One region of the Pedobacter sp. SG908 genome, then DNA from elsewhere that is predicted to be linked to it. Evidence: riboswitches for the same ligand, from Rfam matches in the RefSeq annotation. Region 1 holds a riboswitch; each other region holds the start of a gene.

Region 1 (7,636 bases):
GCAAGATTTATTCCCGGTAATGACAATAAAAAAGACAGTTTGCTTATCGAAGCTAAAATTTTAAAAGGCTGGCATATTTATGCTTATGTATCTAAAGATAATCCATTTGTGGTTACCGAAACCAGATTGGAACTTCCTGAAGGTGCAGTGGCTGATCAAGAATGGAAAACAACAGCAGCTATTCCTTATCCGGGCAACGAGGGCATGTTTATTTTTGAAGGGAAGGCAAATTTTAGGATAATGGTCGATTACAGTAAGGCCAAAGCTGGCACTAAAATTAAATGTGGCTTATACTATCAGGTGTGTGATGAAACCAAATGTTACCCACCTAAAGAAAAGATATTAGAAATACTCATTTAAGCTACTTATGCAAACAGTAGGGCCTGTAAAATGGCCTTACTGTTTTTAACCCTAAAAGATATGATACCTTTTTTCAGGCTTTGCCTATTGGCTATGCTGAGTGTACTCGCATGTACTTCGCTACAGGCACAACCTCCTGCGAATAAAGCAGATGCTCTTCATAAGAAACTTTTGGCAGAAATGATTAGCTTGCCTGCACCCAATTTTACCTTAAAAGACCTCGCTGGAAATGTAGTGTCGCTAAAGGATCTAAAAGGGAAAGTAATTGTACTCGATTTTTGGTCGACATGGTGTGTACCCTGCAAAAAATCTTTTCCTGCGATGCAGCTTGCCGTTAATACCTATAAAAATGATCTTTCTGTAAAGTTCTTATTTATCCATACCTGGGAAACCAGCAAAACACCAGTTGAAGATGTAAAAAAATATATCGCACAATCGGGTTTTAATTTTCAGGTGCTGATGGATCTGAAAGATGAAGCTGGGCGTAATGCTGCGGTTGAAGATTATGGGGTGATTGCTATCCCTGCAAAATTCGTTATCGATAAAGCAGGTAATATTGTATTTAAACTAACTGGGTTTACCGGAACCGATGCCGCTGCGCTCCAGGAAATTTCTGAGCGGATTACATTGGCAAAAAATCATAAATAATAATGAATAATTCTATAAAGGCATTAACAGTAACCTTAGTGATACTGTTTCACCTAAATGCTACCGCACAGAAAAAGCTGGTGGCTAAATTTCAGTATACCATTGCCCAAGCGGTTAAAAAGGCATATCCTGCAAGTGTACGCATGTGGGGCTTCGATGTACAGCAGAACCAAAGAACCAGTGCACAGTTTAGCGGCGTGGTAGTAAGTGCCGATGGTTACATCTTAACGGCTGCACATACCATTTTACCGGGTAAAAATTATAAGGTGTTTTTTCCTGATGGACGTGAATGTATTGCAATGGCTTTAGGAAAAATAGAAAATAAAGATACGCCTGGCATTCCAGATGTGGGCATGATGAAAATTACCGATAAAGGCACCTATCCGTTTGCAGAGATGGGTTATTCGGCAAGTTTGCTTAAAAACGAACCTTGTATCAGTATTTCTTATCCCGAAAGCTTAAACCAAACACTCCCAACTTTAAGGTTGGGCAGTGTTGCAGAAGTAAAAAACGAATATGGTTTTATCCGCTCCACCTGCAAAATGGAACCTGGCGATTCTGGTGGCCCGTTATTCGATTATTATGGTCGTGTAATCGGGTTGCACAGTGCCATTGATGTTTCAGAAGAAATGAATTTTGAAATTCCGGTTGACCTTTACCGCCGTTATTGGACAGCCTTGAACAGTGAAACACTTTATACGGCTTTCCCTGAAAAACAAGATAGTGTGAAAACAGATCCCTTGTCTTTGCAATTACAGAAAGAAAGCAAACAAAAGGCTTTACACCCTGATTTTGATATACCAAGGCTTAAAAACAGCTGCTTTTTCGTCAAAAGTTTGATAAAAGGAGAAAACCAGGATATTTGCGCTACTTTATTGAATGTTAGCACAGCAAATGGAGCTAAAAAACAGTTTCTACTGAGTAAAAACACTATGGTTGGCGAACAAGCACAATGTGATATTAATGGAATCGCAGTGCCGATTAAGTTGATTGGAAAAGATCAGGAAAACGACCTGGTTTTATTTGAACTTGAACAGCGAATAACTGGTGGAATTGATTTAAATATTTCTGATGGCGACAGCGTTAAAATAGAAATGGGTAAACTTCTTTATAGCATTGATCCCGCTGGCAAAGTGATGCGCAGTATTTTGGGCAGTACGCTATTTAATTTGTCGAAAATTAACAGTCAACCTTATTTGGGAGCTATGGTGGTATACAATTCCAGCCCAGTTCAATTCTCATTAATTAAAGAAGGTAGCCCGGCCGAGAAAGCAGGAATAAAAGTTGGCGATGAACTCATTGGCATTAATGGGAAACTCATCAAAAAGGCAAATGAATTTGCGCCCGAAATGATGAAATATTGGGCAGGAGATGAGGTTACTTTTGAGTGGGCCAACGCAACTGGGAAAATGCACAAAACTTTCAAGCTCGACGGAAGGGGGCAACCGGTCTCCAATCATCCGGCAGAGAAATTTGAAGGTGGAAAATCAGAACGAAGAGATGGTTTTAATGCTGTTTTTACACACGATGCAGCCATTAAAGCAAATGCCTGCGGATCGCCAGTTTTTGATTGGGAAGGGCATTTTTATGGGATTAACATTGCTCGGTTTAGCCGGACAACAACGGTGGTGATACCAAAGAAAACAATTATTAGTTTTGTATCGAAAGCTATTCAATAGCTTGGTGCTTTTGCCACTGAAGCAGTCAGTAAAGGTTGTCATTCTGTCCAAAGGACTCCTACGGAGAGTCTGTCGAAGAATCTTTATTTAAATTCCTTTATCTATTTTTGGTGCACTGGCCCAGGTTAAATAAACCTTATTGCAGCGGCTATCCTTTTTGCTGCAGGGCCAAACAAACAGCAATAACATTCGCAAAAAGATAGGAGCGGAAAGAAGGACTGCCTAAACCGAAGCGTGCTAACACTGCTTTCCAAAAAGGGGACGGTATATATTTTTGAAGCGCAATGTCAGGGGTAATTATTAAAGTTTGTTCCCGTTCTCCGCTGTATCCCTCCGATGTGCTTCAGGGATGCCGCTTCGCCCGGGGCTAAAAATGCAGTTACTACTAAGAACAAAATGTAAAACGCTATTTTGTTCCTTGTACAAACCTTTGTTAAATAAACCTTATTGTAGCGGCTATCCTTTTTGCTGCAGGGCCAAACAAACAGCAATAACATTCGCAAAAAGATAGAAGCGGAAAGAAGGACTGCCGTAGCCGATAGGCATTACACCTGCTTTACTAAAAAAAAGTAAAATTAATTTCTGGAGCGCAAAGGCTGAGCTACTATTAATGTTATTTCCCGTTCTTTGCTGTATCCCTCCGCTGTGCTTCAGGGATGCCGCTTTGCCCGGGGCTAAAAACACAGTTGCTACTAAGAACAAAATGTAAAACGCTATTTTGTTCCTTGTACAAACCTTTGTTAAATAAACCTTATTGTAGCGGCTATCCTTTTTGCTGCCGAGCCAAACAAACAGCAATAACATTCGCAAAAAGATAGAAGAGGAAAGAAGGACTGCCCGAACTGAAGTGCGCTAAACCTGCTTTCCAAAAACGATACATTATGCATTATTATTTATTATTTGGAGCGGCTTGCCTGTGCTACCATTTAATTTGCCACGGAAGCACGGAAATCAAGGAAGTTCTATTGGTCGGTGTCTCACCGACCAACGCTTTATTTCGGTTGGTGAGACACCAACCGATAAGAAATGAGAGTGCTATGCCTATTTCTTCAATAGCGTATCAATTTCTGTATTAAATTCTTTAATAAACTCATCATAAAACTTACCAGTGGCCGGGCCATTAAAACCAGTATGGATCTGGGCTACATTACCTTGTTTATCAATTATTATCGTGGTTGGGAACGATAAAAAAGAATCGAGTGCAGGCAACGATTCGGATACAACCTGTTTATCGGCAGTACCTGCAATAACCTGGTCGTAATCAATTCCAAAACGTTCGCGGAAACGTGTCATCACCTTTTTTGCATATTCAGGTTCGGTTGAGCGTTCGTAATGTAAAGCGATAATTTCTACACCGCGGTTTTTGTTCTTTTTGTACCATGGCGCCAAAAAGGTAGCTTCGTCAACACAGTTAGGGCACCAGCTTCCGGTGATGGTCAAAATCACCACTTTGTTTTTATACTTCTCATCTTTTAGCGAAATCTTTTTCCCGTTGATATCAGGAAAGCTAAAATCAAGTGTTTTATATCCTTTTTTAAGGTAGGTGAGTTTATAAGGATCAGGCAGGGCAGCATCTTTATTTTTGGTCCCGGTAAAAGACTGGCTTCCCCTTGCACCTAAAATTTCACCGGTTAATGAGCCATCTGACTGGAAAGTTCCTTTATAATAGGCAGGAGATGAGCCAATAAAACTAGAAAGTTGAAACTCATTTCCTTCCACAACACCCTCCAGATAGCGCGAATCGCCTGTTACGCGTAGAAAAGTACCCGTAAGTTTGTTTCCCGTTTGCTTAAATAAACCTACTGTTTTTTCTTCTTTACCATTTGGCGATTTAAAAACCACATCATAACTACCAGAATAGTCTGCTGTTGCTGGTTTATCTGCCGTTTTAAAACGATAATTTTTTCGTTCAGCAATAATTACCAAAGGTTGGCCAGTTTTATCTTGCTTTCTTAATGTACCAGATAAATGATCGCCATCTATTGCAAATGCGAGTTCGTTATCAAACTGATCCAGTTTTACGAAAAGTGAATCAGCAGTCTGTTTTACCAGACCACCTTCGAAACTTTCTTCGGCATTGCGGAAATATAATTTCTGTTGACCGCTTTTTTCATTGATCTCGAAATTAAAAGGAATTTCCAGACCTTCCTTTACTTTCGCTATGCCGCGCCAATTGCCGAGGGCAACAAAGGCTTTTGATTTTATTTTGTTGAGTTTTACTACCTGATTGGGTAAAGTATTATGTTCCTGGGCATAGATAAAAGTTGTTGATATGGCCAATACGGCTGCTAAAATGGATTTTAGTTTCATTGGGGATGTATATTTATCGACTAAATTAGTAGACAAAGATATGGATGTAATTGCCAAAGAAAAAATATTTCAATAAAAATCTATAAAAACTATAGGATAAATGGAATTAATTATACCTTTGCCCCAGTTATTTTAAAATACTTATCAAGAAAGGCGGAGGGAATGGCCCTATGAAGCCTTAGCAACCATCTAATTTTTAGAAATGGTGCTAATTCCATCTCAGATGAATCTGGGGTAGTTAAGTCAGTTGTTTGCGTTATCCTTATAAGAATATATGGAGCACTTCTGATTTATGGGGTGCTTTTTTTTTGCCCTGATGCACGCTTGAAAAGTAAATACGGTTTAAAGAAAATTATTCAGATGAAAAAAACAGACAAGCTAAAAGCTATTGATGTAAACCTTAGTGCATACTTCCGAATGCGCATGCCCTGTTAAAATCGCTCCATTTAACAGGCTTTTTTGATCTAACCATTCCTTTGTTTTCTTATAAAACACGGTTATTAACCGTTAGGAATTGTTTTGCCCAAAATTATTATCCCTTATTAACTAATTAACTACACAATATGCTTAAAAATTTAAAATCAATAGCGCTTATCTTTTTGCTCCTCATAGCACAAAAGCTTTCCGCTCAAGATGTCACGGTTACCGGAACTGTAAAGTCGGCAGATGGTGAAACACTCCCAGGTGTTTCCATATTAATAAAAGAAACCAAACAGGCCACCATTTCTGATGCAAAAGGAGCTTTCTCTATTAGTGCACCAGATAAGGGCACATTGGTATTTTCTTATATCGGTTTTAAGAGTCAGGAAATACAAATCAATAAAAACGCAGACCCAGTTTCGGTCATTCTTCAATCAAGCGATAATGCGTTGGATGAGGTAGTGGTTACGGCATTGGGTATTTCGCGACAGAAAAAATCGCTAGGTTATGCTGTTCAGGAATTAAAAGGACAGGATTTGGCTGAAGCTAAAGAATCCAACCTGGTAAATGCACTGGCCGGAAAAATAGCTGGTGTACGGGTAACTAACAGCCAGGGGAGTATGGGGTCGTCACGAGTGGTTATTAGGGGAGAAACTTCCATTGCAGGAAATAACCAGCCATTATTTGTAGTTGATGGGATTCCGGTAGATAACTCTCAGTTAAATTCGGCTGGGGCAAGAGATTATGCCAATACCATTTCAGATATCAATCCGGAAGATATAGAATCGATGAGTGTGTTAAAAGGACCAAATGCCGCGGCGCTATATGGCTCGAGGGCTGCAGCAGGCGTTATACTCATTAAAACCAAAACGGGTAAATCGAAAAAAGGATTAGGCATTGCCATCAATTCGAATGCTGTTTTAGAAACTTTACTTACCCTGCCCGTTTATCAAAATGCTTTCGGTCAGGGATCGGAAGGCAAGTTTAGTTACGTAGACGGTGCAGGTAAAGGCATTAACGATGGCGTAGATGAAAGCTGGGGTCCTAAATTGGATGGAAGACTAATTCCACAATTTTTTTCGAAGGGAGTAGCCGTTCCTTTTGTGGCACATCCCGATAATGTGCGCGATTTCTTTCAAACAGGATATTCATTGAACAATGGGGTATCGGTTGCAGATGCTGGTGAAAAATATGATTACCGGATATCATATAATAACCTAAAACAGGTGGGGATAGTACCTAACTCTGGTCAGGGCAAAAATTCCTTTGTGTTCAATACATCATTAAAAATAACACCGAAGTTAACCTTAACTGCCAATGCAAATTATAGCAAACTTAACTCTGATAATTTACCTGGAACAGGCGGTTCGAGATCAACCAGTACGATGTTGCAGTTTACCTGGTTCGGCCGTCAGGTTGATATTAACCAATTGAAAAACTATTTGGACGAAAATGGAAAAACGTTTAACTGGAACAACAGTTATTACAGCAATCCTTATTGGGTAGCATACGAAAATACAGTATCGCAAAACCGTAGCCGGATTATTGGAAGTTTAGCCCTTAACTATAAGATTATTGATGGACTTGATTTCAATTTCAGATCAGGGACCGATTATTACAACGATAGACGTAAAGTTAGGATTGCCTATGGTACCAATGGAACACCTTTCGGCTCTTATACTGAGAGTGCCTTTACCGTAAGTGAAAATAATACAGATGCGACATTAAACTTTAACAAACAGTTGAATGATGATTTTAGCCTCGAATTGTTAGGTGGTGGGAACATCCGTAGACAATATATTGAGCAGAACGATCAAAGTGCACCTAAACTGGCCATCGCCGGACTTTATACCCTTAAAAACTCTCGCGATCCCCTGATTTCATTAAATAATTTATCAAGACTAAAATCTTATAGTGTTTATGCCTCTGGCCAGATTGGCTTCAGGAATTACCTTTTTGCCAACATTACGGCCCGTAACGATTGGTCATCTACCTTGCCGGCGCAGAACAGGTCTTATTTTTACCCATCATTTAATGGAAGTTTTGTAGCAACCGAGGCGTTCGATATTAAAAGCAAAGCTCTTAACTATTTAAAAATACGCGGAGGTTGGTCTAAAGTTGGTAAAGATGCCGATCCTTACCGTTTGATTAATACTTATGCATTTGGTGCGCCGTTTAGCATCAGTTCCGATCTGCAAAAGTTATATCCTAACATTGTC
Region 2 (7,636 bases), 2.3 Mb from region 1:
GGGAAGGTGATGTCAACGCTTTTAATCTGCTCTATTTGAAGTACGACAGGAAAATCTATTATAACCTTAAAAAACTCGTTCATCTGGAGGATGTAGCTCTCGAATTACATCAGGATGTATTTTTGAAGGTTTGGCTAAACCGCGATAAAATAAATTCAGATTTCCCTTTTGAATCATTTTTGGTTACAATAGCTAAAAATATCGCTATTGATTTTTATAGGAGGGTACTGCGCGAAAAAAAGCTAATGGACCGGCTGATAAACATGACAACCGAAATTTATGATCCTGTGACTGATTTCATGGAGAATAAAGCACTTGGCGAAATTATTGAAGAAAGCATTAATAAGTTACCGCCAAAACGACAGATCGTATTTCGTTTGATCAAGTTAGAAAATAAGAGTTACGAATTCGTTGCTAATGAGTTAGGCGTTTCTGTAGGCACAATTAAAGATCATATGGCGAAAGCCTCAGCATTCCTAAAAGCTGAAATAAGCAAATACGATTCAGAACTGTTGGTACTTTCTTTCATAAGCCTGATTCGGATTTTTCAAAAATAGCACAACATGATTAATCGTGTTTCAGATGAGCCCCTTTGGATGAAAGGATTTTCTAGGGCAATGAAAGACGGGGCATTAACAAAATCCCCTCCCTCCAAAAAAAACAATAAATAAGGTATAATACTATAGCTAGCATAGATTTTTTCCTTTATAAGCGTATAGTAATAAAAAGGTGCATAAAATGAGTCGAAAAAAGGCTTAATATTTAAATTTAATGGGCCTTCAATCAAATATAATCGCAATAACTTTTTGAAATCAGTATGAAACTTGTAAAACTAAATTTATCAATTTTATTTATTGTTATCTCTTTTTCTGTATACGGAGAGGCATATACCGCAGTCAGGGAAATTGCGCAGCGCCGGGTTCCATGGCTTGTTTCATCCCTATCTTTCAGTGTTATACCAACAGAAACAGGCGAAGATATTTTTGAACTGTCCTCAGTTGGAAATATGGTGAATATCGCTGCTTCGAATTCAAATAGTGCGGCCTATGGTTTGGGCTATTATCTCAAGTATTACTGTAACAGAAGCATGTCTCATTTAGGAGATAATCTATCTCCGCTTCTTAATATCCCAAAAATCAATAAAAAGGTTAGGATATCTTCGCCATTTCGCTTTAGGTATGCCTTAAATTATTGTACCATTAGCTATTCAATGGCGTATTACAAATGGGCTGAATGGGAACGTGAACTAGATTGGATGGCACTGAATGGGGTGAACCTGATGCTTGCACCTGTTGGAATGGAGGCGGTTTGGCAGAATACATTAAAAAAATTAGGCTATAATAACAAGGATATCGGCGATTTCATAGCTGATCCTGCTTTTAGTGCGTGGTGGTTAATGGGAAACCTGGAAGGCTGGGGAGGCCCGATTACTCAGAGTGTAATTAATCAACAGGCCAAATTAGAACAACAGATCATTAAGCGTATGAGAGACTTAAAGATTGAGCCCGTAATGCAAGGGTTTTATGGCATGGTTCCAACAAGCCTTAAAAACAAGATGAAAGCGGGCGTGATAGACCAGGGTAAGTGGGCTGGAGGTTTTACACGCCCTGATTTTCTAATTCCTACTGATACAGCCTTTAGTCAGGTAGCTGATATCTATTACACAGAAATGAAGAAGCTTTATGGAGCTGATCTTCACTTTTTTGGCGGAGATCCTTTTCATGAGGGTGGAAACTCCAAAGGGGTTGATGTGAGTACGGCAGCTACCATTATACAACGAAAAATGGATCAGCACTTCTCAGGCAGTAGCTGGGTACTGCAGGGGTGGCAATCGAATCCTTCTGAAGCGCTACTTAATGGTTTAGATAAAAAGAAAACGTTAGTGATTGAACTATTTGGAGAAAACACCAATAACTGGGAAAAAAGAAAAGGCTATAATGGAACTCCATTTGTTTGGAGTAACGTAAGTAATTTCGGGGAAAAGAATGGTTTATATGGTAAGCTTCAACGCTTTTCAGATGAAGTGAACAGAGCTAAAGGGAGCGAGTATGGACAGTATTTAGCGGGTATTGGTATTATTCCAGAGGGGATAAACAATAACCCGGTAGCTTTCGATTTTATGCTTGAGCTTGGCTGGCATCAAAATCCTGTATCAGTAAAGAGTTGGATTAAGACCTATCAGGACTACCGCTATGGAAAAAGCAGTTCAAAAATGGACCAGGCCTGGCAGTTATTGTTGCAAACAGCCTATAGCAGTCCAGAAATTTATCAGGAAGGGCCTTCGGAATCTATTTTTTGTGCAAGGCCTGGTGTTGCTATTAAAACGGTTTCAACATGGGGAACCCGCAAAAGAAATTATAATCCGGAACTTTTTTTGGAAGCGGTAAAACTTTTTGTAGCGGCTGGTGATGATTATGCAAATGTTGAAACATATCAAACAGATAAGATTGATCTCGTGAGGCAGGTATTGGCCAATAAAGGAGATAAAAGTTATCAGAATATGATTGAGGCCATACAGGCAAAAGATGCGGTTGCATTTAAAAAAGAAAGTGCTGTATTCCAGAAACTGATACTCCAGCAGGACTCATTGTTGAGCTCAAGCAGGTACTTTTCTTTAAACCGCTGGTTGGAACAGGCTATTAATTTTGCGAAAACACCAGCGGATAGAGAGAGGGCTTTAAGAAATGCAAAAATTCAGATAACCTATTGGGGACCCGAAAATAATCCAAAGACAGATCTACATGATTATGCGCATAAGGAATGGAGCGGTTTGCTAGGCTCTTTATATCTGTCCCGCTGGCAGCGCTTTATTAAGGAGCAATTAGCTAAGATGGAAGGTAAGGAAAGCAATAGCCCCGATTATTTTGCCATGGAAGTGGCCTGGACAAAGTCGGCTGATACCTATAGGCTAAAGCCTATAAATGTTTCTCAGCTAAATAAATTGATTGATAATATATTAAAATAACTGGTTTTTATTCCAAGTAGTTCGCATATAATTAACTAAGAACAACCATTACTGACGAAAAAAATATGAAAATTAAATTTTTACCATTGCTTATATTTATCTGTTTAATAAATAATCTGTTGGCGCAAACTAAATCACAAGATCCAAAACACACTTTCGCTATTGAGGGCGGTAATTTTCTGTTAGACGATAAGCCGATTCAAATTTATAGTGGAGAAATGCATTATGCACGCATTCCAAAACCTTATTGGCGCCACCGCTTGAGAATGATGAAAGCAATGGGTTTAAATGCTGTGGCTACTTATGTTTTTTGGAATTACCATGAAACTGCTCCCGGGGTTTGGGATTTTAAGACTGGTAATCGAGATATCGCCGAATACATCAAAACTGCTCAAGAAGAGGGTTTACTTGTGATCCTTAGACCAGGCCCATATGTTTGTGCCGAATGGGAATTTGGCGGCTATCCATGGTTTTTGCAAAAGGTGCCAGGCATGATTATTCGTGGCAATAATCCACAATATTTAGCTGCAACAAAAGCTTATTTTACTGCACTGTACGGACAGCTTAAAAATCTTTTAATAACCAATGGAGGTCCAATCATAATGGTGCAGGGCGAAAATGAATTTGGGTCTTATGTGGCTCAACGTAAGGATGTTCCATTAGAAGATCATAAAAGGTATAGCGCAGCTGTATTTCAACAGTTAAAAGATATTGGCTTTAATGTGCCATTTTTTACTTCAGACGGAAGCTGGCTTTTTGAGGGTGGCGCATTACCAGGAGCTTTACCAACTGCAAATGGTGAAGATGATGTAACCAAGCTTAAGGAATTGGTGAATAAATACAATGGTAGTAAAGGACCTTATATGGTAGCAGAATTTTATCCTGGCTGGTTAGCCCATTGGGCAGAGCCTTTTCCTAAAGTTTCTACGCAAGCAGTGGTTAAGCAAACGCAAAAATATTTAGATGGTGGCGTATCTTTTAATTATTATATGGTACATGGAGGTACAAATTTCGGTTTTACATCTGGCGCAAATTATGATAACAAACATGATATTCAGCCAGATTTAACCAGTTATGATTATGATGCGCCAATTAGTGAGGCTGGTTGGGCTACCGAAAAGTACAATGCTTTAAGAGATTTACTGAAAAAGCCAGAAACTCCAGCTGTTCCGGCAAAAATTCCTGTAATTGCTATTCCGGATATTATTTTAACAAAAGCAGTTGATTTGGAAGATATTAAAAGTAAAATTACACCAGTAAATGACGATAATCCTTTAACTTTTGAAGCTTTAAATCAAGGACATGGCTACGTTTGGTACAGCAAAAAATTTAATCAGCCTATTAGTGGTAAACTAGAGTTGGCTGGTTTGCGTGATTATGCCATTGTGTATGTCAACGGAACTAAGGTTGCTGAATTAAACAGCTATTATAAAAAATATGATTGTGATATTGACATTCCTTTTAATGCCGTTTTAGATATTGTAGTTGAAAATATGGGACGAATTAACTACGGGGCAAAAATCATTAACAGTACAAAAGGTATCATTTCTCCGGTAATTATTAATGGACAAACTATTAGCGGAAACTGGAATATGTATAAGTTGCCTATGGAGGTTGTGCCTAATTTAGCCTTGGCAAAAAATACGGCAACAGTTGGAAGACCAGCTTTTTACGAAGGAAGTTTTTCTCTAACAAAAACTGGTGATACTTTTCTTGATATGCGTGATTGGGGTAAAGGTATCGTGTTTATTAACGGAATAAATATAGGACGTTACTGGAGCGTTGGTCCCCAACAAACGCTGTACCTACCAGGTTGTTGGCTAAAAAAGGGCAAGAATGAAATTGTAATTTTCGAGCAGAATAATGACACGCTACACAAAGTAATTAAATCTGTAGAAGTACCTGTATTAGAATTACTGAAGCCTTAAAGTATTAACCTAGATGATCTTCGATCATTCCTTTAAGAAGTTATTCCATCGTTTTGGGTGATTTTTTATGAAGTTGGATTACACTGCCTTAATGGGAGGCAGTGTAGATCACTATGCGCTGTAACAATTATTTAGCTGTGGCTTAATAAATTATCGGGTATAAAACGAAACAATATCTAAATTCCGTTAAAAGGAAATAATGCAGTATTACATTACTCAGCTGACTTTTTTCTAGTAAATGTTTTTCGGTTCAGTCAAACTTTTTTACAGCTTAAAACAATGGTTAGATAAAATCTGGCAGTGTTTTAATGTGTTCGGTTCTAAGGTAATGTTTTTCATCAACTGTTTTGAAAAACAGTGATTGCAGAGTTCAAATCTTGTCTATTAATGTCACAACGCTGTAATTATATACATAATATTAGCTTGGCACAAAAAAATCAAATTAAAAACTATAAAATCTATAGAAATTATATACATTTGTGCCGTTAATATATTTTTGACTTATCCAGAAAGACGGAGGGAAAAGGCCCTATGATGTCTTAGCAACCTGTTGCCAAATAAGGTGCTAAATCCTTCCCGTAAGGGAAAGATAAGAATAACTTTCTCCGGAAATCTGAATAAGCAGTGATGATTTAAAATTGAAAGATGAGTATTTATTTAGATAATGCAGCGACCACCCCACTTGCCAGTGAGGTTTTTACAGCCATGAAGCCCTTTATTTTTGAATCATTTGCAAACCCGTCTTCGGCACACGCTTTAGGCAGGTATGCCAGAGAAGCCGTAGAGCGATCGAGGGAAATTATTGCGGATACTTTATATACAGAACCAGGAAATATTTTCTTTACTTCTGGCGGAACCGAAGGCGATAATACAGCTTTACTTTCAGCAGTTTATAACCATAATATCCGGGTTGTTATTACTTCCAGATTAGAGCATTATGCTGTTTTAAATACGCTTAAAGCTTTGGCAGACAGTGGAATAATCAGATTGGTATATCTTGAAAATGACAGTAAGGGAAAATTATCGCTCACTGAACTGGATACTTTGCTCAAAAATGAAGAACCTGCGCTGATATCCTTGATGCATGGTAACAATGAAATAGGAAATTTGAATCCCATTTTAGAAATTGCCGATCTTGCTGAGCATCATGGTGCCATATTCCATTCAGATACGGTGCAAACTATTGGCCATATCGATATTAATACCCGCCGGCTGGCGCCCGATTTTCTGGTGGGCTCGGCGCATAAGTTTCATGGGCCGAAAGGTGTTGGTTTTCTATATGCAAAAGAACCGGCTAATCTGCGTGCTTTTATTAAGGGAGGAGGGCAGGAATCGGGAAAGCGGGCAGGTACCGAGAACGTAGCAGGTATTGTAGGGATGGCAGCGGCACTTCAGCATGCCTATGATAACCAAAACCTTTACGAAACATATATCCATTCACTTAAAAAAAGATTGCTTAACGGGCTTACAAGCCTTTCTGAAATAAACTTTAACGGTTATTCAGATCATCCTGATAAAAGCTTATCTACGGTATTAAGTGTTTCATTACCCGCATTGCCCAATGGTGCAGATTTGTTACGAACTTTAGACAGGGCAGGCATATTTGTTTCGGGAGGAAGCGCCTGTTCTTCCAATCATTCATCGCATGTTATTGAAGCATTGGGAACTGGTAAAAATGAAGAAACAATCAGGTTTTCTTTCAGCAGGTTTAATACCGAGGCTGAAATCGATGAAGTGGTTGCGCAATTGAACAACCTTTACCACAATCGCCAGGAACGGCCAAATCTTCTTTACGCTTAAAAATAATTCCTAATCATACACCCATAAATTAAACTGAAATGAAAAAAACACTACTCGTTGCAGTTGCTGTACTACCACTAGCTGCACTGGCACAAAAACCATTCTCGTTAAACGGAACCCTAAAAAATGATAAGGGGAATGAGAAAATTTACTTGAGCTATTCGAAAGATGGTAAATCGTTTTTAGACTCCACTGAATTAAAAAACGGCACTTTTGCTTTTAAAGGTGAGATCGCCGATCCGCTAAGGGCTTCGGTATATAAAAAGCCCGCTGAAAAGAATGGAAAACGCGATTTCTTGTCCATTTACCTTGAACCTGCCAATATTCAGCTGGTATCTGCCGATTCTTTAAAAAATGCATCGATCAGCGGGTCGAAAGTAAATGCCGATAATGAAAAACTTAAGGCTTTAACCAAGCCGGTTCAGGATAAACTGGCTGCAATAAATGGCGAATTTGGCAAATTAACCGCCGAACAAAAGAAAGACAAAGCCTTAACTGAGGCCATTTATAAGCGCTACGAAGCTGCAAGTAAAGAACTGGAGCCCATTTATATCGATTTTGCCCGTTCAAATCCGCAGTCTTACGTAAGTTTAACAGCTATCTCCCAGATTGCAACCAGCGAATCTGCTCAACCTGAGGCAGAAAAGGTTTATGCTGCATTGGGTCAGAACCTTAAAGACAGCAAATCGGGCAAAGACATCTCAACCTATTTTAATGCGGTAAAAAACACCAAAATAGGCCTTCAGGCTATAGATTTTACACAAAATGATGTGAACGACAAGCCAGTAAAATTATCTGATTTTAAAGGTAAATATGTTCTGGTCGATTTCTGGGCATCGTGGTGCGGTCCTTGCAGACAAGAAAATCCGAACGTAGTAGCTGCCTATAATCAATATAAAGACAAAGGCTTTACCGTTTTAGGGGTTTCTTTAGATCAGCCTGG
Region 3 (7,636 bases), on a different contig from region 1:
CTCTCCCTTTAGAGGTTAGGGCTTAATAAGCTAAATTCGGACTCAACCACCGTTCTACTTCTTCAATCGGCATATTCTTTCTGATGGCGTAATCTTCAATCTGATCTTTAGTAATTTTTCCTAATCCAAAATACCTCGAATCGGGATGCGCGAAATAAAACCCACTTACTGCCGCTGTTGGATACATGGCATAACTTTCGGTTAAGCGTAATCCTATTTTATTCTCTGCATCAAGCAACTGGAATAAAGTTCCTTTTTCAGTATGTTCCGGACAAGCAGGGTAACCTGGGGCCGGACGAATACCTGCATATTCCTCCTTAATCAATTCCTTATTGCTCAAATTTTCATCCTGTGCATAACCCCAGTATTCTTTACGCACGCGTTCGTGCATCCGCTCGGCAAAAGCTTCAGCTAAACGATCGGCCAATGCTTTGGCCATGATGCTGTTGTAATCATCGTAATTGGATTCGAACTCATTCACCAGTTCATCAATGCCGATACCTGCGGTTACGGCAAAACCACCAAAGTAATCCTGAATACCACTTTCTTTCGGTGCAATGAAATCAGATAAAGCATAGTAAGGTTGCCCATCTACTTTTTCGGCCTGCTGGCGAAGGGTATGAATAGTTACCAGTTTAGAGTTCTCAGTTTTCAGTTCGGAGTCATTTGACAACTGATCACCGGCAACTGTTAGCTGAATATCGTCTCCTACCGCATTTGCCGGCCAGAAACCAATTACGGCTCTTGCTGTTAACAATTTTTCGTCGAGGATACGTTTTAATAAAGTCTGTGCATCATCGAAAAGTTTCTTCGCTTCATCGCCTACATTTTTATCATCGAAAATTTTCGGGTAACTACCACGGAGCTCCCAGGTATGAAAAAATGGCGTCCAATCGATATATGGAACCAGTTCTTCTAAAGGATAATTATCGAAGATCCTTGTACCAGTAAATTCCGGAACAGGTAGATTAGGTTGAAAATCGATCTTAAATTTATTTGCACGTGCTTCTTCTAGGGTTTTAAAGCGTTTATCCGATCGTTTGTTTAAATGCGCTTCACGGGCTTTATCATATTCGGCCCTGATACCTGCAATATATTCGTCTCTGGTATCTGGATTCATTAAAGTACTGCAAACCGTAACGCTTCTGGAAGCATCTAACACGTGGATAGCAGGTCCAGAGTAATTTGGTGCTACTTTTACTGCCGCGTGGATCCTTGAGGTAGTTGCACCGCCGATAATTAATGGAATGGTAAAGCCTTCGCGTTCCATTTCTTTTGCAAAGTGAACCATTTCATCAAGTGATGGTGTAATTAAACCGCTTAAGCCAATAATATCGGCATTTATTTCCTTGGCTTTTTTAATGATCTCCTGCGCAGGAACCATCACGCCCATATCAACAATTTCGAAGTTGTTACAGGCTAAAACCACGCCCACAATATTTTTTCCTATATCGTGCACATCGCCCTTAACAGTGGCCATTAATACTTTTCCTGCGGAAGAGTTTTGATCCTGATCGGGATTATCCAGTTTCTCCTGTTCTATAAATGGCAATAAATAGGCTACGGCTTTTTTCATTACCCTTGCCGATTTAACCACCTGGGGCAAGAACATTTTTCCGGCACCGAATAAATCACCCACAATATTCATCCCGTCCATCAACGGCCCCTCGATTACCTGAATCGGGCGGGCATATTTTTGTCTGGCCTCCTCTACATCATCATCCAGGTATTCTACAATTCCTTTAACCAAAGAATGAGATAATCTCTCTTCAACAGAGCCTTTTCTCCACTCTTCATCTTTAACCACCTCTTTACCTTTCGATTTTACGGTATCAGCATATTCTACCAAACGCTCTGTTGCATCTTCCCTTCGGTTTAAGAGCACATCTTCTACCCTTTCTAGTAGTTCGGGTGGAATTTCCTGGTAAACCTCCAACATCCCCGCATTTACAATTCCCATATCTAAACCAGCCTGAATGGCATGGTAAAGAAATGCCGAGTGCATGGCTTCTCGCACTACATTATTTCCCCTAAAAGAGAACGAAATGTTAGAAACCCCTCCACTCACTTTAGCATGAGGCAGGTTTTCTTTAATCCAACGGGTGGCATTTATAAAATCGACTGCATAATTATTATGCTCTTCCAATCCTGTTGCAACGGTTAAGATATTCGGATCGAAAATAATATCCTCTGCCGGGAAACCAATTTCATTCACCAGGATATCGTAACTTCTTTTGCAAATTTCCTTTCTACGCTCGTAATTATCAGCCTGTCCCTGCTCATCAAAAGCCATTACTACTACCGCAGCACCATATTGCATAATTTTGCGGGCGCTTTCGCGGAATTTCTCCTCCCCTTCCTTTAAGGAGATGGAGTTTACAATCCCTTTTCCCTGTAAACATTTTAAGCCGTTTTCAATAACCGACCATTTGGATGAATCGACCATGATGGGCAATTTAGCAATATCAGGTTCAGAGGCAATGAGGTTTAAGAATTTGGTCATTGCCGCTTCCGAATCCAACATCCCTTCGTCCATGTTCACATCGATTACCTGCGCACCGCCCTCAACCTGTTGTAAGGCAACAGCCAATGCAGCTTCATAATCACCGCCTAAGATCAGTTTAGAGAATTTAGGGGATCCGGTAATATTTGTTCTTTCACCAATATTGACGAAAATGCTTTCTGGAGTGATGGTTACCGGTTCCAATCCGCTTAAACGCATGTAAGGCTCAAGCACTGGTACTTTCCTCGGCTCGGCTTTCCTCGCATTTTTAGCAATACAACCAATATGCTCTGGCGTGGTACCACAACAGCCACCCACAATGTTCACAAAACCTGATGCAATAAAATCGTCTACCAAATGTGCCGTTTCATGCGGTTGCTCATCATAAGCTCCAAACTCATTTGGTAAACCTGCATTTGGATAGGCCGAAACATAACAACCTGCTTTTGCGGCAAGCTCCTCAATATGCGGACGCATTTCTTTAGCTCCCAAAGCACAGTTAAAACCAATACTTAATGGTTTAGCATGCATTACAGAGTTTAAAAAAGCTTCGGCTGTTTGGCCTGAAAGCGTTCTTCCAGAGGCATCTGTAATAGTACCAGAAATCATGATCTCCAGTTTACGGCCAATTACCTCTTCATATTTTTTAATGGCCACAATAGCCACTTTAGCATTTAACGTATCGAAAATGGTTTCGATTAATAATACATCAGAACCACCATCTACCAAACCACGTACCTGTTCGTAATAAGCTGCTTCCAGTTCATCAAAATAAACCGCCCTAAAACCAGGGTCGTTTACATTTGGCGACATGGAAAGGGTACGGTTGGTTGGGCCAATAGCACCGGCCACAAAGCATTTACGATCTGGATTTGCAGCCATAAATTCGTTTACGGCTTCTTTTGCCACACGTGCACCTTCAAAACTCATCTCGTAAGAAAGGTCTTCCATCTGGTAATCGGCCATGGAAATGCGCTGTGTACTGAATGTATTAGTTTCGATGATATCGGCACCAGCAGCCAGGTACTCCAGGTGTATTGTTTTAATAATATCCGGACGTGTGATGTTGAGCAAATCGTTATTGCCTTTTACATCACAGGGATGGTTTTTAAATCGTTCCCCTCTAAAATCTTCTTCGGTTAGGGTATATCGCTGAATCATGGTACCCATTGCACCATCAATCACCAAAATACGTTTTTCTAATTCTTCTCTTATGCTCATTCTTGTTGTAAGATTTGAGATATGAGATGTTAGATATGAGCATGGATAAGACGCAATGTCTCAAATCTCAAATCTATAGTCTCAAGTCTCTAAAAGGCTTATTTAAAAAGTTGGTACGTGAATCGTAATCCTAAACTTATCTGTTTCCGCTATTTGCAGAATAGAATTTAGCACCTTGTAGGTTACAGGTTGCTAAGACTTCGTTGGGTCTAATCCCTCCGTCTTTCTTAATAAGCATACAAAAATGCAACAAAGCAACATCAATTCCAAAATTTATCGCATTGCTACCAAATAAAATTACAAAGGCCACGCAAAACTGCGCGGCCTTAAGAATTAAGAATATTGTTCTGTTTCTGGAGATTATCTTCTGTTACCGAAAATACGCAATAGTGATAAAAACAAGTTAATAAAAGTAATGTAAAGTGAAAGCGCACCCATGATTGCTAATTTTTTGCTTTCATTTACGCCTAAAGTGTTTCCATTTTCATCCAAACCTTCACCTATTCTTTTAAGCTCCTGAACTTTATATGCAGTTAATGCAGTAAAAATCGCCACTCCGATAAATCCCATAATATAACCTAATGTTGAGCTTCCCAAAAACATATTGATAACGCTAATGATCACTAAACCGATTACACCGGCAAATAATATTGGGCCAAACTTACTCAAATCTGTATCTGTAGTATATCCCATTATTGCCATTACTGCAAATATCGCGGCTGCTGCGGCAAAACTAATTACCACTGATGGTAAAGAATAGGTTAACAAGATGAAACTGAGCATTACTCCTGTTAATACAGAATAAAGCAAAAACACGCCTATTAACGCCTGATAAGACATTCGTTGCATACCGGCCCCCATCAGGAATACTAGCCCTAGTGGTGCAAATATTGCAATGTAACCTAACACAGTAAAGCCACCCTTACCTGTTTGTGGGTTATAAGATAAAAGATAATTCAATACTTCCGGTGTGCTGGCGATAAAGTAAGCTGCAACTGTTGAAACAGTTAATGCCACAAACATCCATAAGAAAACATTTCCAAAGAAACGTTTAGATGCAGATTTTTCCTGTACAAAAACACTGTTGTCTTGATATTGATAATTTTGTTGTTCCATTTTAAATTTGTGTATTTAACTATATAAAAATAAATATTTAGTTTAATCTTTTTGTCAGCAGTTCTTCAACTTTTTTAAAGAACTGTAGTGGTTTTAGTGTGCGCCATGGCAGATTGTCAAATGCACCACCAAAGTTAATGTAATAATCGATGTTATTATCGCGAAACTCGGTGATTACGTGTTCCTGAAAATTTACCCCAACAATCCAGCCATCTTCTACTTCCTGAAACCACTCTTCATAATAACTGTCATCAGAGGCATGAAAATTAAGCACATTTTCACCGATCAGGATAAATTTATTAATGCCTTCGTCCATCATCAGCTCTAAAATATCGCGTTTCAGCAGCATAATATCGTTATTAATGGCATCGTTCCATTCCCCTATAAACTCTATAATGGCATAACTGCGGTCATAATCAACGTACAACACCTTCATGTACAAGGTATTCGAGCCGAACTCATCCCATTGTGGGTGCAGTAAAAAGTTATAAATCTGCTTATCGAAGTAAAGTTCCGAATATTCGGTATTGTAAAATGGCGAACGCTCATCTTCTGCCGAAATATAATCATCTCTCCACTGATAATAAGGCTCAATTTCGTGCATGCTTCTTTTTAATTATTGAATGAGTGAGTTTTGAATGAGTGAATGTTTGATACTGCTGCTGAATTCAATCACCCTCTAATTCTATCACTCAAGCATTCTCTCATTTCTTAATGTCCGGCTTCAACTGCTTTACGCACACTTCCATAACGGGTTAATAACTCTGCTGCTTCTTCATAGCCTATATTCAGTTCATCGGCAACCATTTGTGTACCACGGTCTACCAGCTTATGATTGGTTAACTGCATATCGACCATTTTATTGCCAACTACACGCCCCAACTGAACCATAACAGTAGTGCTTAACATGTTTAATACCATCTTTTGCGCCGTACCCGATTTCATCCGGGTAGAACCGGTAATAAACTCAGGCCCTACTACTACTTCAACTGGAAAATCAGATTCGGCAGCTATTGGCCCACCGGTATTGCAAACAATACAGCCGGTTAAAATGCCATGCTTGCGTGCCGTGTTTAAACCACCGATGACGTACGGGGTAGTACCCGATGCTGCCAGGCCAACTAAACAATCTTTTTCATTAATCTCAAATTCCTGAAGATCTTTCCAGGCTTGTTCGGCATCATCTTCAGCAAATTCTACCGCTCTTCTAATGGCTGTATCGCCGCCAGCAATAATTCCTACAACCCAATCAAAAGGAACACCGTAAGTAGGCGGGCATTCTGAAGCATCTACTACACCTAAACGGCCACTTGTACCTGCACCTATATAAAAGAGACGGCCACCTTTTTTCATCCGTCCAGCCACTGCCGACGTTAATTTTTCAATCTGAGGCAAACATTTTTCAACTGCAAATGCTACAGTTTTATCTTCGTTATTAATGCCCTGCAAAACTTCTAATACCGACATCTGATCGATGTGGTCATAGTTAGATTCTTGCTCGGTAACTCTATTCATAAATTTAATTTTGATAAAATTCGGTAAATTCTTTCTAAAAACTGCGCTAAAAATCCAAAAATATGTGTCATAAATTTCAAGCGACGCCTTCCTTGCGTTAATTAATGTTAAATATTATAAACAAAAGACATGAAAATGCAGTTAAAAAATATATCAACTCGCTAATTTTCATAAATTTGCAGTAACGCTGATGAAAAAAAATACCCGTAATAACGCACTGATCGCTTTAAGCTATTCTGTAATTTTAATAGCGGGTATGTTTTTGGGCATAAAATTCATTAAGGATCAAGGTTTTGGCGTTAAAAAAAGTCCGCAGTTAGCCAACAATAGCGACGAAAAATTAAACGAGATCTTACACATCATCAATGGCAATTATGTTGATGACATCAATACCGATTCGCTTCAAAACTTACCTATCGACAGTGTTTTACACCAACTCGATCCACATAGTGTTTACCTCCCACCAACGGATGCGCAAGATATGACCGATAACCTGGAAGGGAACTTTGAAGGCGTAGGTATAGAATATTATATGCTTAACGATACCATGATGGTTACCAGTGTGGTTAAGGATGGGCCAGCTTACCAGGCAGGAATTAAATTGGGCGATAAGATTTTGAGTATCGATACCGCAGTAGTAAGTGGCCGAAACCTACCCAAAGACCAACTTACCGGTCGTTTTAAAGGTAAATCTGGAACTGGTGTGAGCGTAGTGCTTTTACACTCGGGGGCTTCACAAAGTAACCGAATCATGGTTACCCGCGGCAAAGTAAACATCAGCAGCATTGATGCCGCCTATATGATCAACAACGAAACAGGTTATGTACGAATCAGTAAATTTGGTGCTAATACCGACAACGATTTCTCCGTCGCGGCTAACAACCTGAAAGCAAAGGGCATGAAAAAGCTGATTCTTGACCTGCGCGATAATGGAGGTGGTTATTTCACTGCAGCTACAGGACTTGCTGATCAGTTTTTGGGCGAGAACAAACTTATTGTGTATACGCAGGGTAAGCATGAGCCACGTACCGATTATTTTTCTACAGGAACAGGCGCTTTTCAAAATGGCAAACTGGCTGTCTTAATTAATGAAAATACGGCCTCGGCCAGCGAAATTGTAGCAGGGGCTATCCAGGATTTGGGGCGAGGGATTATTGTTGGCCGCCGCTCCTTTGGCAAAGGTTTGGTACAGGAGCAATTTGCTTTTGGAGACGGCTCTGCATTGAACTTAACCATCGCAAGATATTACACACCATCTGGCCGGAGTATCCAAAAATCTTA
Region 4 (7,636 bases), 1.5 Mb from region 1:
TCGAATACCTGATTGATAAAGTAATGGAAAACCCAGTATTAAAAGGAAAAACCTATGTGAGTCATGCTTTTGCACTAAGGTATCTCGATAAAACTAAAACGGAAGAAATAGCTGAAAAACTTGGTGCTGCAAAAATGGGAATTGCTTCAACCATTCCACTTTCTGGTAATCCGATGCCTGTTCCTGTACTGTACAAACATGGTGTAGAAGTAGTAGCAGGTAATGATTGTATTGTTGACCATTGGAATACTTTTGGTACAGGAAGCATTTTGCAAAAGGCCAATATTGCTGCTCAAATTTACGGCTATCGTACAGAATTTGAACTTTCTAGAATATTGAAACTGGCAACGGGTAATATTCTTCCTTTAGATGACCAGGGAAAAAGGCAGTGGCCAAAAGCAGGAGATAAAGCTAATCTGGTACTGGTTGATGCCAGTTGTTCTGCAGAGGCTGTATCACGTGTATCTCCTGTTAAATCATTGATCCATGAAGGGAATCTGGTTTTCTGATTTATGTACACGTAATTGGTTCATATTTTGCTAGCTTAAAGTTATGATTAATGTTAGTCCCGAAGCAAAGCAAAAAGCATTGTTATTTCTCTCACGAAACCAGAAAGTAGCAGCTGTTAAGGTAGTTAAAGATCACAGTGGCTGCGGTTTAAAAGAAGCCAAAGATTATGTAGATGCCTTAGAAGAAGGAGTAAATCAGCCTGTAACTAATCTGGCAGATCTGGATGCAGAGCTATTGGTTATTTTAAGTCAGGGCAATAAGTTGAATGCCATTAAACACTATAAGGATGTTACGGGCTTAGGGCTGGCAGAAAGTAAAGATTATATTGAAAAACTGATGCAGTTTAAGGTTAGCGGCAATATGATGCAACAAAGCAGGGATACCGATGTTAAAAATATCGTCTCTGCGAATGTTACAAATAACCAAAATCCACCCAAAAACTTTTTGATTAAACTGTTGATCATTATTTTGATTGCAGCAGCTTTAGCCTATTTTATGTTTAAAATTTAGCGACAAACATATTGCAATATTTCTGATAGAATTAGAATGTAGGGAGTAGAATTCTTAACTTGATTTTACACACAAAAAATCTTAAGAATATGAAAATTACATTAGACGCAAAATCCCTTTTGTTGGGATTTTTAGGCGCTGGATTGATGTTCACCGCCATCAGTTTTAAAAACGGACAAGACCAAACCGGCAGAAGGTATCACACGGAAGTAAATGCCAACAACATGGTGGTAATCCTTGATAGCGAAACCGGAAATTACATTGTTGCACCATCTATACCTTTGAACGGAAAAGTACAGTGGATAAAAGGTGAATTTAATAAGACTTTTAATACTGCAATTGATAATAGAAAAGAGCCGAAATAATCAATTGTGTCATAAACGAGGTGAATCAATGGTCTGTGTCTCACAGACCATCTTTGTTTTTACCATAAGAAAAGTCTCAAGAGGTTGTCATCCTGAGCAGGGTAGAAGGACCTTATTACAAGATAACTAAATATAATGAAGAATAGTTTACTTTACACTTATCCGCTCAACTATTGGTTTACCCGTTGCTTCATCAATACCTTCAACCTCTGCATACTTCACATTTGGGAGCCAGAAACTGCCACCCTGTATCCTGATAAATAATCGGGCAACCCTAATGGTTCGGTTGTTTATGGTCACCGAGACGTGATAGCTTTTATCGCTATACTTTTGCAGGTAAAATGGTAATTTTTTGTGTGATACAAACCTAAATTCATATTTATCGGCTCCAAGGGCCTTCGTGTCGATACCGTAGGCAAACTTGCGTTGGATATAACCGAGATCCTTTTTCTGTCCTTTTTCACCATACCGGATCCAATAAACCTGAATAGGAGCATCGGTATTGATAGTCCCGTTTTCTTTGAGATTTAATGCATAAATTAAAGTGTTCGTATTCGGATCACGCTGGAGGTAAAACAGCATATGATCTATATTTTTAGGTGTAGGAAAACTAAGTGGGGATGGATCTTTCGATTGTGCCCATGTTTGGGGTGAAAAGAGGAAAAAGGTTAAAACTATAATGAACGAGGTTTTAAGTAGAATGAGTAGTCTAGGTGGTGTTAAATACATTTTAGGCTTGTTTATTTAAGAGAGCTTTTAAAAGATTTGAATAATTTTTAGGTGTCGGTTTTGGGTTGATCATGTAGAATTTCTTCATCGATCTCATTAAGCTGTTCATTATAAAGCCGGTCTGATTCTGCCTTACAATGTTCATAATCATCTAATTTTTCGCAGGAAGTGTTTCCGTGGATCTCGAAAAAATCCCTGATGGATGGATAATCAAAATAAACTGACATATTATTAAGTTTAGGTTACCAATTTGGAAGGGATGGCCATTGATTGTTCGCCGAAAACAGTTAAGAAATCTGCTTTCAAACTCATCTTTTCTGCCATTGCAGAAGGAATTAGCACCTTGTTACGCAACAGGTTGCTAAGACATCAAAGGGCCATTCCCTACGTCTTTCTTGATAAGTATTAGACGTCATGGACGGAATCGAACCGCCGTACTAGGTTTTGCAGACCTTTACCTAACCACTCGGCCACATGACTATATGGTCTTTTCAAGTAGCTTTAGATTCACTTTTTGAAGAAGACTCAGCAAAAGTAAAAATTAATTACTATAATTTCTATAGAAATAGTAGTTTTTTTGTGAGATTTCTGATTGTTGAGCTTGTTTTATGGTATAATTTATTGGTTTTTAGTTGTTTGTGTATTTAAAATAAATTGCAGGTAGATCCTGAAACAAGGTGAGGATGACGATTACTCGCATACAACTCGCCATCGTGATCCGATAGTTATCGGATGCAACTAGATTTACAAGATGACTTTAGTATTCAATAAATTAAGGTTAAAGATTCTTGACTGCGTTAACAAAGACTGATTTAGAAAATCGGTCGTCATTTCCTTTGCTTAGCGAAAGGAAATGACGATTCGCGTATACCTATCATCACTACTCTTTTGCTTTCTTGTTAAGATACCTGCCTCTCCGAACGGCCTAATGCTATGCCCTTGCATAATTCCCTCAGTCCAATTTCTTCTTTAATTGTAAATTATATTTCTGTAAATCAATTGTTTACTAATAAAGTCTATAAAATCTATAGGAATACTTGTTTAAATTAAACGAAGTTTATACATTTACAAAAAAAAATAATAGTTCACTAGCAAATTTACGTTCAAGATGAAACTCCGCAGACAACCTCAGCCATATCCCCTGATCAATTATTCAGATCAGTATAACTGCTGTTGCCGCTAATATAAGCTAAGATACAGATCACCTGTTAAAGGTTTTCATTCAGATATTCTTATTTAAAAATCCTGGTACCCCGGGGCCTTTTGATAGAATATTATGGTGGTCATGTATTTAAGTCAATAAGTTGCCGGGGTATCAGGAACAGCCCAAACTAATCACCACCACTAGTTTAGGTTATTACTCTAATTAATTCACCACCATTAATTAGTTGATTTATACAGAAGAAGGGAGAGTCAGTACTCGTTGAACTTCTAGCAACTTTCCATAGGAAAAAGTGCTCAAACTGATCTAGCAATAGATTATAAATTAACCAATAACAAGTAAACTCACGTTTCCTGTTAGGGATTTCATTAAAAGCATAACAGTTGTTTAAACAGCCTGTATCTGTGCTATATGGTTTTCTGTGGGAGAAATTGTGCCTTGTTATTAAAAACTCTAAAACGATAGTGTTTAACTAATAATGATGATTATGAAAATGAAAATTTCCTCAAGAATTGCATGCCTAACCACCTCAGTCCTGTTACTGGGAGGCATTGCATCAGCCAGGGTGGCAAAACCATTCCCAAAAGAAGGGATTTGGAGGGGTGAGTTTAATGTAAGCGAATCAAAAGTGCCGTTTAATTTCGAATTAAAAGGTAAAAACCCTCAAACAGCAATTTTAACCTTAATTAATGGCTCCAGACGTGATGATTTTCATGTTGAACGACGTGGCGATGATTCCATCTATGTAAAAATGAATACTTACGATGCTGCTTTGGTGGCAAAAATAGAAACTGATGGCACTTTATCAGGCGAATACCGCAGTCTGGTACCTGGTTTCAGGGGCAATTCACTTCCCTTTGTAGCAGAGCATGGTAAAAATTACCGCTTTGTAGAACCTGGAAAAGATATCGCACCAAAACACAATATCTCTGGCAAGTGGGAAATAAAAACCTATACCAAAGAAGCTGTACCAGCATCTATTGCTTTATTAAAGCAGAATGGAAATAAACTTACCGGAGTAATCATGACTGTTGTGGGCGATACACGGGAGCTTGAAGGTACTGTACAGGGTGATGAATTTGAGTTGTCTGGCTTTACCGGACCAAGCCCTTTTATTGTAAAAGGAAAAATTAACGACGATAACAGCATTACTGGCGAACAGGGTTTCGGAATTTATAAAAACCTGAAATTTGATGGCCAGCGCAACGAAAATGCCGAGCTTCCTGATCCTTACAAGCTTACTTTTCTTAAAGAAGGTTATAAAAAACTTGATTTTACCTTTCCAGATCTAACAGGGAAAAATGTTTCCTTGAGCGACGATAAATACAAAGGTAAGGTCGTAATTATTGAAACGATTGGTACCTGGTGCCCAAATTGTACCGATCAAACGGTTTTTCTTTCGCCATGGTTTAAAAAGAACCAAAAACGAGGCGTGGAAGCCATTGCGATTGGTTTCGAACAAAAAGATGATCTCGAATATGCCAAGTACACGTTGGGTAAATTGAAAGAGAAATATGGTATCACTTACGATATCCTGTTTGGTGGCATTGCCGATAAAAAAGTAGTGGCTGAAAAACTGCCTGCGCTAAATAAATTCATTGCTTTTCCAACAACCATCATTATCGATAGAAAAGGAAATGTAAGAGAAATTTATACCGGCTATACAGGCACCGTAACCGGAAAATACTTTAACGATTACGAAACCAAATTTAACAAAGTGCTCGACGAGCTGATTGCTGAACCAGTACCCGAAAAACTGGCTTCAGCAGAAACACTAAAAAGTAAATAACCTAAACTAAGTATAAACAAAATATTAGGCTGTATTTCATTGCAGCCTATATTTTAACCTACACTTAAAACTATACAAGATGAAAACTTACTTTGCTAAAATGCAGGTGCTGGCACTGGCATCGCTCATTTCTACAACAGCCTTTGCTGTAAATAAGGTGCATGAAGAACCGAAAACAGCCAAAAAATTTATAAAAGAAGGAATTTGGCGCGGTGTTTTTAAGGTAGCTGAAACAGAAGTGCCTTTTAATTTCGAATTGAAAGGAAAAGATGCAGCGCATGCCACGTTTACGCTGTTAAACGGTACGCGGAGAGACGATTTCCACATCAAATACCTGGGACAGGATTCACTATTTATCAAAATGAATACTTACGATGCAGCTTTGGTGGCCAAAATTGAAAGTGATGGCCGGATCTCTGGCGAATATAGAAGCCTGGTGCCGGGTTTGCAGGGCAATGCTTTGCCTTTTACTGCAGAGCAAGGTAAATCTTACCGTTTTGTTGAGCCGGGAAAAGACGTTGCACCTGTTGCCAATTTAACTGGTAAATGGGAGTTTAAAGGTTTTTCTAAAGAAGCTGTTCCAAACAAAGTTGCCATATTAAAACAAGAAGGAAATAAACTTACTGGTGTAATTATGCAGGTAACCGGCGATAGCCGTGAGCTTGAAGGTACCGTACAGGGAAACCAATTTGTACTTTCTGGTTTTAGTGGACCAAGCCCTAAAATTTATAAGGGTACCATTAACGAAGACGGTACACTTTCGGGTGAAATTAGCCAGGGCATTTACGATAACTTAAAGTTTACCGGCGTAAAAGACAGTAAGGCAGAATTGCCAGATCCTTATAAACTAACACATTTAAAGGAAGGTGTTAAAAAACTTGCTTTTACTTTTCCCGATCTGAATGGCAAACCTGTTTCGTTAACTGATGATAAATATAAAGGCAAGGTTGTGATTGTAGAACTGGTGGGTACCTGGTGCCCCAACTGTACCGACCAAACCGTATTCCTTTCTCCTTGGTTCAATAAAAATTCGAAAAGAGGGGTAGAAGCCATCGCCATTGGTTTCGAGCAGAAAGATGATCTTGAGTATGGAAAATATACACTTGGAAAGCTTCGCGATAAATACAACATTAAATACGATATCCTATTTGGCGGATTGGCCGATAAAAGATTGGTTGCCGATAAACTTCCGGCATTAAACAAATTCATTGCTTATCCAACCACCATTATTATCGATAGAAAAGGAGAAGTACGCGAAATATACACGGGTTACACTGGTACCGTTACAGGTAAATATTACGATGATTACGAGAAAAAATTCAATAAAGTTCTGGATGAATTAATCGCAGAACCAGTACCATCAGCAGCCTATTTTGAGGCACAAGCAAATGGAAAATAACTAAACCACCAAAACTAAATACCATATATAACATGTTACAGTATAAAACGATTGCACTTATTGCTACCACAGTTGTAGCTTCATCTTTCATAGCTTTAAACGGGCCTAAACCTAAACTAAAGGTAGCTACCGAAGCCACATCAAGGAAATTGGTAAACTATAAAGTAAGCCCTGAACAAAGTAAATTAACATGGTTAGCTAAAAAGGTAACTGGAGAACATTCAGGCACCATCAATGTAACTTCTGGATCGCTGACTTTAGATAATAAAGTGCTAAAAGGCGGTAGTTTCGAACTCGATACAAAAACCATTGCGGTTACCGATTTAACGGATAAAGAAACCAATGCAAAACTATTGGGGCACTTAAAAAGTGCTGATTTTTTTGCTGTTGATAAGTTTGATAAAGCTACATTCAATATCACTTCTGCCAAAAGTACAGGTGCAGGAACTTATGATGTTAAGGGAAAGCTCACCATTAAAGGCATTACGAATGAAATCAGTTTTCCAGCAACAGTTAAACAAGAAGGTAATAAAGTAATTGCCAATGCAAAAATTACGGTCGATAGAACCAAGTACGATATCAAATTCAGGTCGAAAAGCTTTTTTGAAAACCTGGGCGACAAAGCCATTTATGACGATTTTGAACTGAATGTACAGCTTGTTGCTAATAATTAAAGAATCTCTTGTTAAGGTTAGGGGTGATGGGAGGATGTGTGGTTCTCCCTGCCGCTAGCTATATATCTGGTTGTCATTCTAAACGCCAGTGAAGAATCCTTAAAGTCGTCATCCTGAATTCATTTCAGGGTCTATCATGCGGAAAATATGCTGAACTAAATTCAGCATTGACGACAAATTGATCCGAACCGAATAAAACAATGAAAAGAAGCAAACTCATAATTCCCCTAAGCCTTATCGTGTTAGTGATCCTAATGGCGGGCTTCGGTGCAGACGATCCAGCTGTAATTAACAGCAAAGAACGTTTGGGCGAAAAACTGTTTTTTGATCCGATCCTTTCTAAAGATAAAAGCATTAGTTGCGCCTCTTGCCATAAACCAGAGTTTGCTTTTGCAGACACCAGCGCCGTGAGTTTAGGCGTAGGGGGAGCCAAAGGAACGCGTAATTCGCCGTCGGTAACTAATCTTTCAGGCAGGCCAAACTTATTTTGGGATGGCA

The links. A riboswitch is a leader RNA that binds a small molecule or an ion and turns the genes downstream of it on or off. The one in region 1 is predicted to bind S-adenosylmethionine.
Region 2: linked by a shared signal. The riboswitch ahead of FHT21_RS00960 (cysteine desulfurase family protein) and the one ahead of FHT21_RS10420 (SusC/RagA family TonB-linked outer membrane protein) in region 1 are both predicted to bind S-adenosylmethionine.
Region 3: linked by a shared signal. The riboswitch ahead of metH (methionine synthase) and the one ahead of FHT21_RS10420 (SusC/RagA family TonB-linked outer membrane protein) in region 1 are both predicted to bind S-adenosylmethionine.
Region 4: linked by a shared signal. The riboswitch ahead of FHT21_RS04330 (TlpA disulfide reductase family protein) and the one ahead of FHT21_RS10420 (SusC/RagA family TonB-linked outer membrane protein) in region 1 are both predicted to bind S-adenosylmethionine.

What each region holds. Positions count from the first base shown of each region.
Region 1 covers NZ_JAAOYY010000001.1:2,549,429-2,557,064, reverse strand. The annotation lists gene FHT21_RS10440 (protein-disulfide reductase DsbD N-terminal domain-containing protein) at 1-360, shown strand, start outside; gene FHT21_RS10435 (TlpA family protein disulfide reductase) at 421-1,008, shown strand; gene FHT21_RS10430 (trypsin-like peptidase domain-containing protein) at 1,011-2,687, shown strand; gene FHT21_RS10425 (TlpA disulfide reductase family protein) at 3,729-4,997, opposite strand; SAM riboswitch class I at 5,136-5,242, shown strand; gene FHT21_RS10420 (SusC/RagA family TonB-linked outer membrane protein) at 5,561-7,636, shown strand, end outside.
Region 2 covers NZ_JAAOYY010000001.1:234,803-242,438, forward strand. The annotation lists gene FHT21_RS00945 (sigma-70 family RNA polymerase sigma factor) at 1-557, shown strand, start outside; gene FHT21_RS00950 (alpha-N-acetylglucosaminidase) at 818-2,965, shown strand; gene FHT21_RS00955 (beta-galactosidase family protein) at 3,031-4,893, shown strand; SAM riboswitch class I at 5,392-5,489, shown strand; gene FHT21_RS00960 (cysteine desulfurase family protein) at 5,539-6,693, shown strand; gene FHT21_RS00965 (TlpA disulfide reductase family protein) at 6,732-7,636, shown strand, end outside.
Region 3 covers NZ_JAAOYY010000002.1:893,290-900,925, reverse strand. The annotation lists gene metH (methionine synthase) at 23-3,724, opposite strand; SAM riboswitch class I at 3,858-3,961, opposite strand; gene FHT21_RS18855 (Bax inhibitor-1/YccA family protein) at 4,085-4,840, opposite strand; gene FHT21_RS18850 (hypothetical protein) at 4,878-5,444, opposite strand; gene murQ (N-acetylmuramic acid 6-phosphate etherase) at 5,552-6,355, opposite strand; gene FHT21_RS18840 (S41 family peptidase) at 6,546-7,636, shown strand, end outside.
Region 4 covers NZ_JAAOYY010000001.1:1,002,529-1,010,164, forward strand. The annotation lists gene FHT21_RS04300 (amidohydrolase) at 1-509, shown strand, start outside; gene FHT21_RS04305 (ribosomal protein L7/L12) at 553-1,020, shown strand; gene FHT21_RS04310 (hypothetical protein) at 1,110-1,385, shown strand; gene FHT21_RS04315 (DUF4833 domain-containing protein) at 1,533-2,114, opposite strand; gene FHT21_RS04320 (hypothetical protein) at 2,162-2,341, opposite strand; SAM riboswitch class I at 2,420-2,519, opposite strand; tRNA gene FHT21_RS04325 (tRNA-Cys) at 2,524-2,594, opposite strand; SAM riboswitch class I at 3,505-3,602, shown strand; gene FHT21_RS04330 (TlpA disulfide reductase family protein) at 3,764-5,065, shown strand; gene FHT21_RS04335 (TlpA disulfide reductase family protein) at 5,145-6,464, shown strand; gene FHT21_RS04340 (YceI family protein) at 6,497-7,138, shown strand; gene FHT21_RS04345 (cytochrome c peroxidase) at 7,339-7,636, shown strand, end outside.